One region of the Planococcus sp. SSTMD024 genome, then DNA from elsewhere that is predicted to be linked to it. Evidence: riboswitches for the same ligand, from Rfam matches in the RefSeq annotation. Region 1 holds a riboswitch; each other region holds the start of a gene.
The links. A riboswitch is a leader RNA that binds a small molecule or an ion and turns the genes downstream of it on or off. The one in region 1 is predicted to bind S-adenosylmethionine.

Region 1 (5,498 bases):
AAAATCGCCGCTTACGCATTGACTGAGCCGAGCTCCGGGTCGGATGCTTTGGGCGCGAAAACCGTGGCGAAACTGAACGAAGCGGGTACGCATTACATCTTGAACGGCGAAAAACAATGGATCACGAACGCAGGGTTCGCGGACGTCTTCGTTGTCTATGCGAAAATCGATGGCGAACAGTTCTCTGCCTTTATCGTCGAGCGCGATTTCGGGGGCGTATCGGTCGGGCCGGAAGAAAAGAAAATGGGCATCAAATCGTCTTCTACGCGTACATTGATCTTGGAAGATGCGGAAGTGCCTGTGGAAAACCTTCTCGGCGAAGCAGGGCGCGGACACATCATCGCCTTCAACATCCTGAACATCGGGCGCTACAAACTCGGCGTCGGCACAATCGGCGCATCCAAACGCGCTATGGAATTGACGATTCCTTACACGAACCAGCGCCAGCAATTCAAGACGCCGATCTCTTCTTTCAACTTAACAAAAGAGAAATTGGCGACAATGGCATCCAAATTGTATGCCGTTGAAAGTTCAGTGTACCGCACAGTAGGATTGTTTGAAGACCGCATGAGCGGATTCACGGATGAGCAGCAGGCGGACGGCAAACTGGTTGCGGATTCCATCGCGGAATTTGCCATTGAATGTTCATTGAATAAATTCTTCGGAACGGAAACTTTGGATTATATTGTCGATGAAGGGGTCCAGCTTCACGGCGGCTACGGCTTTATGCAGGAATATGAAATCGAGCGCATCTACCGTGATTCCCGCATCAACCGGATCTTCGAAGGAACAAACGAAATCAACCGCCTGCTCGTACCGGGCACGCTGCTCCGAAAAGCGATGAAAGGCGAATTGCCGCTATTGCAACATGCGCAAGCTTTGCAGGAAGAACTGTTGATGATGATGCCGGAAGAAGTTGGAACGGAAGCCTTGGCGCAGGAAAAAGTATTGGTGAAGAACGCCAAGAAAATCGCCATCCTCGCTGCCGGACTTGCCGCACAGACTTACGGCAAGAAACTCGAAGCGGAGCAGGAAGTGCTCGTGAACATCGCGGATATCGTCAGCAATGTCTTCGCGATGGAATCAGTCGTCTTGCGCACAGAAAAAGCCATCGCGGCAAGCGGCGAAGAAAAAGCGAAGCAGAAACTTCTCTACACGCAGATCTTCTGCCAGGAAGCTTTGGAAGAAATCGAAAAAGATGCGAAAGAAACCTTGATCGCAGCAATCGATGGCGACAACCAGCGCATGATGCTGTCCGCACTCCGCAAGTTGACGCGTTCAACGCCGTATAACTTGATCGCGAAAAAACGCGAAGCATCCGAAAAATTGATCAATGTAGAAAAATACGTCGTCTAATAGATTGCACAAAACAGGAAGGGTTTCCCCTTCCTGTTTTTCTATAGTGTTGAATAATTTTATGGTTCGCTATTAATTGTGAGTAAGGCCACCTTTTTCTACATTCAACAATCAATGATCTCTCTAAGTATTTGAAGAAGCGTTCGCTCGACTCCAGTGGATCAGCGAGACGACCGAGACCCCGCAAGGCGCAAAGCGACTGAGGAGGCTTGGACGCGAGCCCACGGAAAGCGAGCGATAAGCTTCGGAAAATACGACTTCTTTCCGTTCTTTATTGGGATAAATACCAACCTCTCACGAGTCGACTGCTCCGGGGCATTTTGATATGCTTGATTTACAAGACAGGAGGAGATTTGATGATCCAGTATTATGCTTACCCAAAATGCTCGACTTGCCAAAAAGGCAAGAAATGGCTCGAGGCGAACGGTGCGGAGTTCGACTATATCGATATCTCGCAAACCCCGCCATCCGCAGCGCAACTGAAAGAAATCCACGAAACGAGCGGCATCGAGCTGAAGAAGTTTTTCAATACGAGCGGCAAGAAATACCGCGAGCTCGAATTGAAGGAAAAGTTGCCGGAAATGTCCGAAGATGAGCAATACGAATTGCTTGCATCGGACGGCATGCTCATCAAACGCCCTCTCGCTTGGGACGGATCGCAAGCGACACTCGGCTTCAAGGAAGAAGCATACGCAAATACATGGAGCTGACAAGTTTGTCATCTTGTTTTTCATCTTTGGTTGTGGCAAACTGAAATTGAGTCAATTACATATTTGGAGGGGTTTGGATGAGCACACCGCAAGAGCTTCGCTATTCAAAAGAACACGAATGGGTCAAAGTCGAAGACGGCAAAGCACGTATCGGCATCACTCATTTCGCGCAAGATGAACTTGGAGACATCGTATTTGTCGAGCTTCCGCAAGTCGGCGACGAGCTTAAAAAAGACGAGCCGTTCGGCAGCGTCGAATCCGTCAAAACAGTGTCGGAATTGTATGCGCCGATCAGCGGGAAAATCGTCGAAGTCAATTCCGAGCTTGAAGACAGCCCGGAATTCGTCAACGAATCACCTTATGAGAAAGCATGGATGGTCGTTGTGGAAGCCCCTTCCGAAGATGAGGTCAATGCATTGATGTCAGCTGACGAATACAAAGAAATGACAAACGAGTAAGTTCTGAAAGCGCCTCTTTTTGGCGCTTTTTTTCATATCTTGTTTCTGGGGGGATACGTATGGAGAAAGTGATAGTGGTGGAAGGAATCAGCGACAAAACCCGGATAGCGCCGTTGATTGCAGAACCCGTGACGATTCTCTGCACAAATGGTACAGTAAGTGCTACAAGACTCGAGGAAATGCTGCTGCCTTTTGAAGGGCAGGACATCATCATCCTGGTCGATGCGGATTCTTCCGGCGACAAATTGCGCAAGCTCATCAAACGCGAGTTTCCGGAAGCCCGCCATTTCCATATCGACCGAAGCTATAAAGAAGTGGCGACGACACCGCTGCGGAAGCTCCTTGACGTGCTGATCGCAGCAGATGTACGGGTCTTAAATCCAGTTGCAGGGAATGACTAACATGAACGAATGGACACATAAAGAATGGCTGAAGGAAAAAAACATGCAGCCTGTTTCAGCATATTATTTGTATACGCCGATGTGCGGCACGTGCCAAGTGGCCAGCAAGATGCTCGGCGTGGTGGCAGAACTTTTGCCAGACCTTCCGATGGGCAAAGCCAATTTGAATTATGTACAGGAAGTGGCAGAACTCTATGAAGTGGAAAGCGTGCCTTGCCTATTGATTTCACAGGACGGCAAAGTGACGGATAAGGTCTATGCCTTCCAATCGGTGCCGTATTTATATGAGAAGTTGAAATCGGTTGACGAATAGAGCCAAGCATGATAAATTTAATTTCTGAAATTAACTTAATAGCGTAACTCTTATAAAGAGAGGTGGAGGGAAGTGCCCGATGAAGCCCGGCAACCGTCATGAAGATGAAATGGTGCCAAGTCACTCAAAGTGCAGACTTTGAAAGATGAGAGAACGGTTTATTGTGTTTACACATGCGCCTTTCTGCTTATCTGAGCAGGAAGGCTTTTTTTATTAGCAAAAGATTTAGGAGAGTGCCCAATCATGATTGAGTTAAAAGGATTGACAAAAATATTCGATACTGGCAAAGCGCGCTTGACGGCTGTCGACCACGTCGACTTAACGGTGCCGGCTGGCGAGATTTTTGGCATCATCGGCTATAGCGGGGCAGGGAAAAGTACCTTGATTCGCCTGCTGAACGGCTTGGAAAAACCGAGCGAAGGTTCCGTGGAGATCAACGGACAGAACATCACGGCGATTTCGGGGCCGAAACTCCGCAAAGCCCGCCAAAAGGTCAGCATGATCTTCCAGCATTTCAATTTACTGTGGTCGCGGACCGTCCGCGAGAACATTGAGTTCCCGCTCGAAATTGCAGGAGTGGGGAAAGAGGAACGGCGCAAACGTTCTGCAGAACTGATCGAACTGGTGGGCCTAGAAGGTCGCGAAAGTGCCTATCCAGCCCAGCTTTCCGGCGGGCAAAAACAGCGCGTCGGCATCGCCCGTGCCCTGGCCAATGATCCGGAAGTCTTGTTATGTGACGAGGCAACTTCGGCACTCGATCCGCAGACGACCGATGCGATTTTGGATTTATTGGTCGACATCAACAAGCGCCTTGGCTTGACGATCGTCTTGATCACACACGAAATGCACGTCATCCGGAAGATCTGCCACCGGGTGGCAGTCATGGAAGGCGGACGCGTCGTTGAACTTGGCGAAGTGCTGCATGTTTTCCAGCATCCGAAAGAAGACATTACGAAGCGTTTTGTCGCCCAGGTGACCGAGACGGAAGATTCCGCAGAGACCGTGCGCCACTTGCGCGAGCAGTATCCGGAAGGGCAATTGGTCAAATTGATCTTCGTCGGGGACCAGGCGGAGCAACCGATCCTGACACGGTTAATCCGGGAATACCAAGTGGAAGTCAATATCGTCCACGGCAATATCTCCCACACGCAGCGCGGAGCTTATGGCACATTGATCCTTCAACTGAAGGGGACAGCAGATGAAATCGCAAAGGCACTTGCCTTCCTCGGTGCACATGATGTACAAACGGAGGTGATGGGCAATGCTTGAGACTTTGTTCCCGAACGTTGATTGGACCGCTATGTGGGAAGCGACACTCGAAACGATTTACATGACGGCTGTGTCTACTTTGTTCACGTTTATCATCGGACTAGTGCTGGGCGTGGTCCTGTTTTTGACTGCACCCAACCAATTATGGGCAAATAAAGTGGTCAACTGGCTGACCGGTGCCTTCGTCAATATATTCCGCTCGATCCCTTTCATCATCTTGATCATTTTGCTTATCCCGTTCACAAAATTCTTGATCGGCAGCATCCGCGGGCCGAACGCTGCGCTCCCGGCATTGATCATCGGGGCTGCTCCGTTCTATGCTCGCATGGTGCTGATTGCCTTGAAAGAAATCGACAAAGGCGTCATTGAAGCTGCGCGCTCGATGGGAGCGACAACGTGGACAATCATCCGCAAGGTACTGCTTCCTGAATCCAAACCCGCTTTGATCTCCGGAATCACCGTAACCGCTATCGCCTTGGTTGGATATACAGCTATGGCGGGCATCATCGGCGCTGGAGGGCTCGGGACGCTTGCGTTCTTGGATGGATTCCAAAGAAGTCGTGAAGACGTAACTCTCGTCTCGACGATCTTAATTTTAGTCATCGTCTTCGCCGTCCAATTTGTCGGTGATTTCTTAACCAGCAGATCCGATAAACGTTAGTTCGTCTTTGCCAGTTTGACTGATTAAAAATGGGCGTCATTGCCTGTCATTATATAAAACTACATTTAATAGAAGAAAAGGGGAATTTTGTAATGAAAAAATTAGTATTCGGTTCATTTGCGGCAGTGCTGGCATTATCAGCATGTGGCGCTGAAGAAAGCAGCAACGGTGGCGGTTCAGAAGGCGAAACAAGCACTTTGACAGTCGGTGCTTCGAACGTGCCACACGGTGAAATCCTGGAGCAGGCAAAACCAATCCTTGCAGAACAAGGAATTGAGCTTGAAATCGAAACATACCAAGACTATATTCTTCCGAACCAAGATCTGGAAT
Region 2 (5,498 bases), on a different contig from region 1:
GGCGGCTTCACGGAATTCTTCGGTATGGGCAATGAGGCTTTCGGGGCCGATTTTGATATAGCCGTGGGCAGTCGGCACTTCATAGCTGATGTTGCCGGCATCGGTCGAACCGAGGCCGGAAATGCGCGAGTCGGCTACTTGATCGCCCAATGTTTCAAGTTCGGCCTTGAGGATTTCATCGAGCTCAGGCGTGACGACCAGGTCTTTCACTTCATTCTGGAAACGTTCGATTTCGACACGGGCGCCTGTTGCAAGGGCAGCGCCTTCAGCGATCGCCCGTACTTTTTTCGCCGTCTCGGCAGTTTTTTTCCAAGAATCGCCGCGAATGTAGAAGCGGGCAGACGCGTATTCCGGAATGATATTCGGCGCGTCGCCTCCGTGCGTGATGATGCCATGGACCCGTGCGTCATCCGGCAATTGTTGGCGAAGGGCGTTGATGCCATTGAACAATTGAAGCACGGCATCGAGTGCATTGATGCCTTTTTCAGGAGACCCCGCAGCATGGGCTGGCTTGCCGTAGAAATGGAAACTCAATGGGTCGACGGCAAGTGAGGGGCCTGTAACCGCTGAGTTTCCAGACGGGTGGAGCATCAATGCGGCATCGATTTTTTCGAGCAGACCGTGTTTAACGAAGCTTCCCTTGGCACTGCCGTTCGGCCCGCCTTCTTCCGCTGGGGTGCCAAGGACGACGACACGTCCGCCGGTCAATTCCACTGTTTTACTGAGTGCAATCGCCGCTGCGACACTGGTCGTGCCGATGATATTGTGTCCGCATGCATGCCCAATTCCTGGCAGGGCATCATATTCAGCGAGAAAAGCGATGGTCGGCCCGGGCTTTTGGCTGTCGCGGACTGCGTAAAAAGCGGTATGGTGGCCAGCGACACCGTCTTCAACCTGGAATCCGGCTTCTTCGAGCAATCCGGTCAAGAGCCCGCTTGCAAATACTTCTTCGTTGCCGATTTCTGGATTTTCATGGATGGCATGGCTGATGCGTAAATATTGTGCACGGTTCTTGTCGATCGATTCGGTAATTGTCTCGCGCGCTTCGCTAATGATGGTCATGTAATCGTCCCCCTCGAATGGAATTTCATTTTTTTTACGGCATGCAACTTCAATTCGCTTGTTTTCTTATTGGTAATCGACTAATTCTTCAACCGAAACGAAAGTCGGGATTTGGGCGCCTTCAGTGTGCTCGATAACAAATTCAGCTGTGTCTTCTTCCTGATACAATTCGACGATGCGCTGATACGCTTCGTTATCCTCCTGGCCAGCTTGTGCGGCAATCAAGTTGATATAAGGTTTGGCCGTATCGCTTTCACGGGCAATCGGATCTTCTGTCGGATTCAAGCCGGCATCCACTGCGATGCCGTTATTGACGATGGAAGCCGCGACGTCAGCCATAGCGCGCGGCGTATGGGCGGAAGTCATCGGGACGACTTCGATGTTTTTCGGGTTGTCGATGATGTCTTCTGCTGTTCCAGTTAAACCGGCGTCGTCGGATAAAGTGATGAGCCCGGATTCATGTAGCAAGAGGAGTGCGCGGCCCATATTGGTCGCTTCATTTGGCATAGCGATTTGGGCGCCTTCGGGAAGTTCTTCAATCGATTCGTATTTATCGGAATACAAGCCCATCGGCGCGATGACGGTAGAACCGATCGGCACGATGTCGACATTGTGCTCTTCGACAAATTCATCGAAATACGAAATGGTCTGGAAAGCGTTCAAGTCGAGTTCGCCTTCAGCGAGTGCCAGGTTCGGCGCGACATAATCCGAGAAGGTGATGATATCAAGTTCGATGCCTTCTTCAGCCGCTTTGTCGCCGACATAATCCCAGATCGTCGTGTCCGACCCGCTGATGCCGAGTGTCACTTTCGTGGTGTCTCCGGCCGAGCTGTCGTCTCCGCATGCGGTAAGAAGTGTAGCTAGTCCTGCTGTTGCTAAAAGTGCTGTCAGTTTTTTCATGATGAAATCCTCCAATGGGTTTTTAAAGTAATTGATTTGATTGATGAACAGGGTTATTGATGCGAATGATTAACTGCGGCGCACTCTTCTGGACATGAGGTTGCCGAGCGATTGGACGCCTTGGACAAGGACGACGAGAATGGCGACAGTCAAGAGCATGATCACTGTGTCGAAGCGCTGATAGCCGTAAGTGATGGCCAAGTCGCCGAGCCCGCCTCCACCGATCGCACCGGCCATGGCGGATGCGCCAATCAAGCCGACGATGGCGATTGTTAAGGCAAGGACTAGGGAGCTGAGCGCTTCCGGGATAAGGAAGCGGAAAATGATTTGGCCGGGAGAAGCGCCCATCGCCTGGGCAGCTTCGATGACGCCTTTATCTACTTCAAGCAAAGAGTTTTCAATAAGGCGGGCGATGTAGGGCCCTGCGTAAAATACCAATGGGACGATGGCTGCGGCTGTGCCGATCGATGTACCGACAATGATGCGCGTCAATGGAATGATGGCGACCATCAAGATGATGAACGGAACCGAACGGAATATATTGATGACGATGTTCAATACGTTAAAGACCGCTTCATTTTCAAGCAGGTGGCCTTTTCTCGTGACGACCAGTAAGATGCCAAGTGGAAGGCCGATGAAGAGCGAGAAAACGAAAGAAGCGCCGGTCATGTAAAGCGTCTCCCATAAAGCTTCTAAAATTTGTGATTGATCAACCTGCATGTTGCTGCACCTCCTCTACTTGGATGTTGCCGTTTCGGATCGAGGCGAGTGCGCGGTCGATTTCTGCGGGTGCGCCGTCGAACTCTACAATCAAGTTGCCGTATGGAATGCCTTGAAGTTCTGTGATGTTGCCGAACAGCACGTTCAAATCAAGCTGGAATTCACGCGATACCCGTGACATGAACGGCTGGCCGACTGAATTTCCGGTAAACTGCACCCGGTAGATGGGGCGTGTGCCATCGTTGAGGCGGATCTGCTCAAGCAGCGAGTCCGGCAATTCATCGTTCATGACGGAACGGACGAAACGCTTCGTCGTCGCATGCTGGGGATTGGTGAACACTTCAAACACGCTGCCTTGTTCGATGACGCGTCCTTCTTCAAGCACGGCCACTTTGTCGCAGATCTCCCGGATAACACCCATTTCGTGGGTGATGAGCAAAATGGTGATATTGTACTCCTGGTTGATGCGGCGCAACAGATCCAGAATGGACTGGGTCGTCTGGGGGTCGAGTGCTGATGTCGCTTCATCGCAAAGCAGTATTGACGGGTTTGTGGCGAGTGCTCGCGCAATGCCGATGCGCTGCTTTTGCCCGCCGGATAGTTGGTCGGGGTATTTCTTAGCTTGGTCAGCAAGCCCGACAAACTCCAGTAGTTCTGCGACTTTCCGGTCGACTTCCGTTTTCGGGGTCTTGGCCAGAAGCAGCGGCATCGCGATATTATGGTGCACTGTTTTCGAGTTCAGCAAATTGAAATGCTGGAAGATCATGCCGATGTCTTTTCGCGTATCGCGGATTTTGCGTGCGCTTAAAGTGGAAATATCTTCTCCGTGGATAAGCACGCGGCCTTTCGACGGGCGCTCGAGCAAATTCACCGTGCGGATCAACGAGCTTTTCCCTGCGCCGCTAAATCCGATGACGCCGTAAATTTCGCCGGTCTCGACGGTCAAATCGATGCCATTGAGCGCATGGACTTGCTGCTTGCCGGATACATAAGTTTTCTTGACTGCTTCAAATTGAATCATGGTGTCCCTCCTGTGGCTGCAAATAACGATTCGAATGAGTGCGAACGAACACTTTCTTGAAATAACAACAAAAAGCCCTCCTTTTTCTTATACGCAAGAAAAAAGAGGGCTCCAAAATATGAAACCATCTCATTCTCATCTTCCAAATGCCGAAGCATTTGCAGGAATTAGCACAGTTTTCGCTGATTTGCGAATCTGCTGCCGAAACGTCGTAGGGCCTGTCCCTCGGTTTCTCTGGATAAGAAAGTGATGTAAGCTATTCAATTCGTGATTCCTACTCTATTTCGAAATAGCGAAAAAGTCAACAGCTTTCATGAATTTTTTTTATGGGAGTTCGCACAGTTATAGAAGTAAAAATTTTTAGAAAAATACGCTTGACTTTAGCCAGCGCTGTCCTCTATACTTTTCCTCAAGCAAAAAAATAACTGAATACTCTTATCACGAGAGGCGGAGGGAATAGGCCCTACGATGCCCGGCAACCGACAGGCTCATGTCTGGAAAGGTGCTAAATCCTACAGTGCGCATTTGCGTCGCTGAAAGATAAGAGGAGGCAAATCCGTATATAACGGCCCTCTTCTTTCTGAAGAGGGCCTTTTTGTGTCCTCCTCAAACCGAACAAACTATCAGAAAACAGGAGGAATTGACAATGACAAACTTCAAACCAGAAACTCTTCTATTACACGGCGGCCAAGAACCGGATCCAGTGACAGGCGCGCGCGGCGTTCCGGTCCATAAAACAACTTCCTATGTATTCAAAGATACCGAGCACGCACAAAACTTATTCGGCTTGAAAGAGACAGGCAATATCTATTCGCGCATCATGAACCCGACAGTCGATGTATTCGAACAGCGCGTCGCACTTCTTGAAGGCGGGACTGCTGCAGTGGCTTTGTCGTCAGGAATGGCAGCCATTGCATTCTCGGTGTTGAATATAGCTGAAGCGGGAGACGAAATTATTGCCGATAGCAACCTGTATGGCGGAACTTATAATCTATTCGCCAACACATTGCCGCGCTATGGCATTAACGTTAAATTCGTCGATGCAACCGATCCTGAGAATTTCCGTGCAGCGATCACAGACAAAACGAAAGCCTTGTTCGGCGAGATCATCGGAAATCCAAGCTTGAACGTGTTCGATGTGGAGCGTGTGGCGGACATCGCACATGAAAATGGCGTACCGCTGTTGATCGATAATACATTCGCATCGCCTTTTGTCAGCAACCCAATCGAATTCGGTGCAGACGTCGTCATACATTCCGCCACGAAATGGATCGGCGGGCACGGTACGACAATCGGCGGCGTAGCAGTTGATGCTGGACGTTTCAACTGGGACAATCCGCGATTCCCGAATTATACGGAACCGGATGAAACCTACCACGGCATCCGCTTCGGAATTGATGTGCCGGAAGCCGCATTCGCGACGAAATTACGCGTTCAGCTGTTGCGCGATTTCGGCCCGTCGCTCAGTGCGGACAGCGCTCACGCATTGCTGCAAGGACTTGAAACTTTGCATCTCCGGATTCCGCGCCACGCGACGAACGCACAAAAAGTCGCTGAATATTTGAAAGACCATCCGCAAATCGAGTGGGTCAATTACCTTGGCCTTGAAGGGCATCCATCTAAGGCACTTGCTGATAAATATTTGAAAGACAGCTACGGTTCGATCGTCAACTTCGGCATTAAAGGCGGGCGGGAAGCCGGCCGCAAAGTAATCGACGGCGTCAATCTATGGTCGCACGTGGCGAATGTCGGCGATGCGAAATCATTGATCATCCATCCGGCATCGACAACGCAC
Region 3 (5,498 bases), on a different contig from region 1:
CATCAATGACCCACGAACCGTCAACTTTTCTCGCTGTGGTCGATGGTTTCCCGCCTCTCGTCGGACTTCCCGTCTGCTTTTCGGTCGCGCAATTATTGATCAACGCACCGCGCGCTTGGATGTCGTCGAATAAAGCCTCGAGCACCGATTCGTCCCATTTACCGGTCTCGCCCAAATCTTGAACGATGCCCATATGCCAGCCGATCGACAACCCGGTCGACCCGTCCGCGCGGCTGATCGCTTCCTGGTAGCGCAGCAGCTCCGACAAGGAAATACCCGCTCCGCCGTATTCTTTCGGAATCGTCAATGCCGGGTAATTGATCGCCTTCAGCTCAATGAAATTCTCAAACGGAAATTTCCGCTCCGAGTCGTTACGCGCAGCCCGTTCTGTAAATGGCGCCACCGTTTCATTCAATATGTCCATGCGTTCTTCAAATGTCTTTGCTTTCGTGATATCCATCATTCTTCACCTTTCTTTAGCTATTGCGCCCATTCCTCTGTCAAAATGAAGCCGTCGTACTGCTCATTCGACTCGATGTATTCCTGGAATTCCTCGGATTCGTAAGCGTCTTTCAAATCTTTCGCCCACTCAGTATCCGCGTTTTCTTCCTCGATCGTCACGACGATCCGGTGCTGCTCCGGCGTGTTCTCAATCTTCAAGGCATCGGTAATCTTGCGGTCCGGCGCATTGGCAATATAATTGCCGTTGACGACGCCAAAGTCAATGTCTTGCAGCGACACCAGGATTTGTGCCGGGTCCAATACTTTCAAGTCCAAGTCGTAATCGGCGCTTTCCACTGTGTTCAAATTAAAGTCCGTCACGCCTGCCTCATCTGACACCGTCACCCACCCGAGCTCCTCCAAGATGCGCACTGCGCGTTCCTGGTTGACCGGATCGTTCGGCAAGCCGATAGTCGAGCCGTCCTTCACTTCATCCAAGGATTGATGATGCTCGGAATACAAGCCTTGAGGCGCGCTCGGCACAAACGCGATGCCTGTCATCTCCATGCCGAGTTCCTCGTTGATTCCTTCCATATACGCCGTGCTCTGGAAAATGCTCGCATCGATCGAGCCTTCTTGCATCGCCGGGTTCAACTGCATGTTCTGGGAAAACGTTGTCGTATCCACTTTATACCCTTTCTCCTCTAAAATAGGCAAGATCCCTTCCTTGAATTGCTGCTCATATGTCCCGACGCCAAAACCGACACGCACTTCTTTCTTGTCTTCCCCGGAAGCTTCCCCGCTATCGCCGCATCCCGCAAGCAACAGCGCACCCGAAATCCCGAGCACTCCAACCCAACGCTTGTTCATCTGCCATCTCTCCTCGTTCTCCATTTTTTTGAATGAAACACTATCAACTCGCGGCTCAATAGAAAAAGCCCCTCTTCATAAAAAAGAAGAGAGGCGCACCGTCCGGCTCTTCTCATCTCTCAAATGCTCACGCACCTGCTGGATTTGGCACAGTTTCAAATTGGACATCCAATCTGTTCCGCTGCCGAAGCTTCAAAGGGCCAGTCCCTCCACTTCTCTGGATAAGAAATTATGTACTCGAAGTTAATGCCGAGTAATTTGATATGATTAATACAATAGCAGAGCTTTGATTTTATGGCAATAGGTCGTTTGGGGATTGCTCCATAAAAACACTCCTTCCCACTAAATCGGCAAGGAGTTTTAGACTGTCGAGAAAGTCAATAAGTCGTATTTTCCGAAGCTTATCGCACGACTCCGTGGGCTCGCGCCCAAGCCTCCTCAGTCGCTTCGAAACCCTTGTGCTCCCACATCTGCATAGCAGATGCGTCGCAAATGAATGCACTCAGCTAAGCTTCGCTCATTCATTCCTTGCGGGGTCTCGGTCGTCTCGCTAATCCAAAGGAGTCGAGCGAACGCTTCTCCAAATACTAAAATACTTCATTGATTTTTGATCGTAGAAAAGGTGATCACCTTTTCGATTTATAGTGGATCACAGAATTCATCCGCCTTTGTAGCATGCCAAATTTGAGGAGTTTCTATCAAATATATAAGTTTTATAAACACTTCGTACACCTGTGCTAGTAAGAGAATAGTGTATAATCTTCATCTAAGAACTCTCATAATTCCAAACACTCTAATATTGAATTTTCCAGTTTATAAAATGCTGTTTCTTTCTCTTCAGGAGCCAGCACATTTTTATGAGAGTTTCATTGTTTCTGTACATTTGCTATCTATTCATTTCAATGGAGGGATTCACATGAAATACACGGTTATCACAGGCGCCAGCTCAGGAATCGGATACGAAGCGGCCATGGCTTTCGCGACACGCGGCAAAAACTTGATTCTTGTCGCAAGAAGGGAAGCCGAGCTCAATAAGCTTAAAGAGAACATTCAAGACATGAACGGGAATCTCGAAGTCGTCATCAAACCCACAGACCTATCCGAAAGCGGGCAAGTCCACGCGCTGTACGAAGCCCTGAAGGAATACGACATCGAAACCTTCGTGAACAACGCCGGCTTCGGAAACAGCGCAACCGTCGCTGAACAGGATGTACATAAAACAGAAAAGATGTTGCGCGTAAATGTAGAAGCACTCACCACGCTTTCCACTCTTTATGCACATGATTATGCTGACCAAGAAGGCGCGCAGCTCATCAACATATCCTCTGACCTAGGTTACCGAATCGTGCCAAATGCCGTGACATACGCTGCAACCAAATTTTACGTGAGTGCATTTACAGAAGGCCTTGCCCAGGAACTGCAGGACAACGGCGCTCGGTTGAAAGTTAAAATACTCGCGCCATCCATGACCGAAACCGAATTCGTGAAAACGGCGCGGGAGCTTGACGATTTCAGCTATGGCGACAATGTGCAAAAGTTCCATACCGCAAAAGAGATGGCACAGTTTATGCTGGAGCTTTATGATAGCGAGCAAGTTCTTGGGAAGGTCAATAGTGAAAGCTATGAGTTTGAGTTGATGGATCCGGTTTTTCAGTATACTTCGAGGAAGTAGGAGCCCCTATAGTTCCAATATTTAAAAAATCCCCTCTCACATGATGTGAGAGAGGATTTTTCTAAATGGGCTGATGACTTACATCATGCCGCCCATGCCGCCCATATCAGGCATGCCGCCGCCAGCTGGTGCTGGTTCCGGGATGTCTGCTACGACTGCTTCAGTTGTCAGGAACATAGCTGCAACAGATGCTGCGTTTTGAAGTGCTGAACGCGTCACTTTCGTTGGGTCTACGATGCCTTGTTCAAGCATGTTGACCCATTCGCCTGTTGCCGCGTTGTAGCCGATGCCGACTTCTTCCGTTTTCAGGCGGTGAACGATGATCGAGCCTTCAAGGCCAGCGTTCGTTGCGATTTGGCGAACCGGCTCTTCAAGTGCACGGAGCACGATGTTGATGCCAGTCGCGACGTCGCCTTCTTGCTCTGTCGCAATTTGCGCCACTTGGTTGTAGACATTGATAAGCGCTGTACCGCCGCCTGCCACGATGCCTTCTTCAACCGCTGCGCGTGTTGCGTTCAATGCGTCTTCGATGCGCAGTTTACGCTCTTTCAGTTCTGTTTCAGTTGCTGCGCCGACTTTGATGACTGCTACGCCGCCAGCAAGTTTCGCGAGGCGCTCCTGCAGTTTTTCGCGGTCGAATTCAGAAGTCGTTTCTTCCAATTGGCTGCGGATTTGCGCCACGCGGGCGATGATTTTTTCGGAATCGCCGTTGCCTTCAACGATCGTCGTGTTGTCTTTAGAGACGACGACTTTCGCTGCGCGTCCAAGTTGTGCGATGTTTGTGGATTTCAGGTCAAGACCGAGGTCTTCTGTGATCACTTCAGCGCCAGTGAGTGCAGCAATGTCTTCGAGCATTGCTTTTCTGCGATCGCCGAAGCCAGGAGCTTTCACAGCCACTGCGTTGAATGTGCCGCGCAATTTGTTCACGACAAGTGTTGCCAACGCTTCGCCTTCCACATCTTCAGAGATGATGAGGAGCGGTTTGCTTTGCTGAACGACTTGCTCCAGCACTGGAAGGATTTCCTGGATGTTGCCGATTTTCTTGTCCGTGACAAGGATGAACGGATTTTCAAGAACCGCTTCCATTTTATCGGAATCCGTCACCATGTAAGGAGACTGGTAGCCGCGGTCGAATTGCATCCCTTCCACCACGTCAAGTTCCGTCGTGAAGCCGCGTGATTCTTCCAATGTGATGACGCCATCGTTGCCGACGCGCTCCATTGCTTCTGCGATCAATTTGCCGACTTCCTCGTCGCCAGAAGAAATCGCCGCTACTTGCGCGATCGATTCTTTGCCTTCGATTTGCTGGGAAATGGATTGCAAGCCAGTGACCGCGCTTTCCACAGCAAGTTCGATGCCGCGGCGTATTCCTACAGGGTTTGCGCCAGCTGTGACATTCTTCAAGCCTTCGCGGATCATCGCTTGTGCAAGAACTGTCGCAGTTGTCGTACCGTCACCTGCGATATCGTTTGTTTTGGAAGCCACTTCCGCCACAAGTTTTGCACCCATGTTTTCAAACGCGTTTTCAAGTTCGATTTCTTTGGCGATCGTTACGCCGTCGTTCGTAATAAGCGGCGTGCCGAATTTCTTCTCAAGCACAACGTTGCGCCCTTTTGGCCCAAGCGTCACTTTGACTGCGTCCGCTAATTTATCTACACCTTGCAGCATCAAGCTGCGTGCATCTTCACTGAACTTAATTTCTTTTGCCATGATTCGGTTCCTCCTATTAAATAGAATTTATGCTTATTTAGCCGACAATCGCAAGGATGTCGTTTTCACGTAAGATTAAGTATTCTTTGCCTTCGTATTTCAATTCTGTTCCCGCATATTTCGAAAAGACGACGCGGTCTCCTTCAGTTACGTCCAGCTCTGTACGCTGTCCGTTTTCACGGATAAGTCCATTCCCTACCGCAATCACTTTGCCTTCCTGCGGCTTTTCCTGCGCCGTTCCTGGCAAGACGATTCCGCTAGATGTCTTTTCTTCCACTTCGACGAGCTCAATGATGACACGATCTCCTAATGGTCTTAACAATTGAAACACCCTCCTCAAATTAAATAGCTTCTAGTCGTTTAGCACTCTCAGACCTCGAGTGCTAACCCATAGATAAGTTTAATAAAATCTTCAGTTAATTGCAAGCAGAAACCTTAGGGCGTTTTGAATTCTTTGCGCCTTTTTCCGTTAAGCCCTACAATAAAAGGAGCACGCGAAAAGAAAGGAATTTGACTACATGACCACAACCGATAAAACCGCCTCTTCTTCGAAAGCGAAAGGGTATAAGCGCAAAAACATGCGCACGCCGCTCCTGGTCCTGCTCGTCTTTGTCGCCGTCCAGCTCATGCCGATCCTCTTTATCGGCCCGACGCTCGGCTATTTCCGCGACCAAGGGCTTGACGATGCCACCGCCCGCGCTTCGACGTCCGGCTGGCTGATTTTCCTGACAATGGGCATCGGCTTCCTCGTGACGATGGCTCTCATCATGCGTGACCGCAACTTCTTCAATATTTGGAAAGGCAA

Region 2: linked by a shared signal. The riboswitch ahead of AB9R92_RS11955 (methionine ABC transporter ATP-binding protein) and the one ahead of AB9R92_RS03185 (methionine ABC transporter ATP-binding protein) in region 1 are both predicted to bind S-adenosylmethionine.
Region 3: linked by a shared signal. The riboswitch ahead of AB9R92_RS08775 (MetQ/NlpA family ABC transporter substrate-binding protein) and the one ahead of AB9R92_RS03185 (methionine ABC transporter ATP-binding protein) in region 1 are both predicted to bind S-adenosylmethionine.

What each region holds. Positions count from the first base shown of each region.
Region 1 covers NZ_JBGGNS010000018.1:50,756-56,253, reverse strand. The annotation lists gene AB9R92_RS03210 (acyl-CoA dehydrogenase family protein) at 1-1,356, shown strand, start outside; gene AB9R92_RS03205 (arsenate reductase family protein) at 1,710-2,066, shown strand; gene gcvH (glycine cleavage system protein GcvH) at 2,144-2,524, shown strand; gene AB9R92_RS03195 (toprim domain-containing protein) at 2,584-2,925, shown strand; gene AB9R92_RS03190 (thioredoxin family protein) at 2,927-3,238, shown strand; SAM riboswitch class I at 3,286-3,390, shown strand; gene AB9R92_RS03185 (methionine ABC transporter ATP-binding protein) at 3,482-4,507, shown strand; gene AB9R92_RS03180 (methionine ABC transporter permease) at 4,500-5,168, shown strand; gene AB9R92_RS03175 (MetQ/NlpA family ABC transporter substrate-binding protein) at 5,261-5,498, shown strand, end outside.
Region 2 covers NZ_JBGGNS010000022.1:623,113-628,610, forward strand. The annotation lists gene AB9R92_RS11940 (M20 family metallopeptidase) at 1-1,062, opposite strand, end outside; gene AB9R92_RS11945 (MetQ/NlpA family ABC transporter substrate-binding protein) at 1,129-1,962, opposite strand; gene AB9R92_RS11950 (methionine ABC transporter permease) at 2,032-2,682, opposite strand; gene AB9R92_RS11955 (methionine ABC transporter ATP-binding protein) at 2,672-3,703, opposite strand; SAM riboswitch class I at 3,836-3,948, opposite strand; SAM riboswitch class I at 4,136-4,250, shown strand; gene AB9R92_RS11960 (O-acetylhomoserine aminocarboxypropyltransferase/cysteine synthase family protein) at 4,350-5,498, shown strand, end outside.
Region 3 covers NZ_JBGGNS010000021.1:364,771-370,268, forward strand. The annotation lists gene AB9R92_RS08770 (acyl-CoA dehydrogenase family protein) at 1-460, opposite strand, end outside; gene AB9R92_RS08775 (MetQ/NlpA family ABC transporter substrate-binding protein) at 481-1,311, opposite strand; SAM riboswitch class I at 1,421-1,539, opposite strand; gene AB9R92_RS08780 (SDR family NAD(P)-dependent oxidoreductase) at 2,228-2,983, shown strand; gene groL (chaperonin GroEL) at 3,062-4,693, opposite strand; gene groES (co-chaperone GroES) at 4,731-5,015, opposite strand; gene AB9R92_RS08795 (CPBP family intramembrane glutamic endopeptidase) at 5,212-5,498, shown strand, end outside.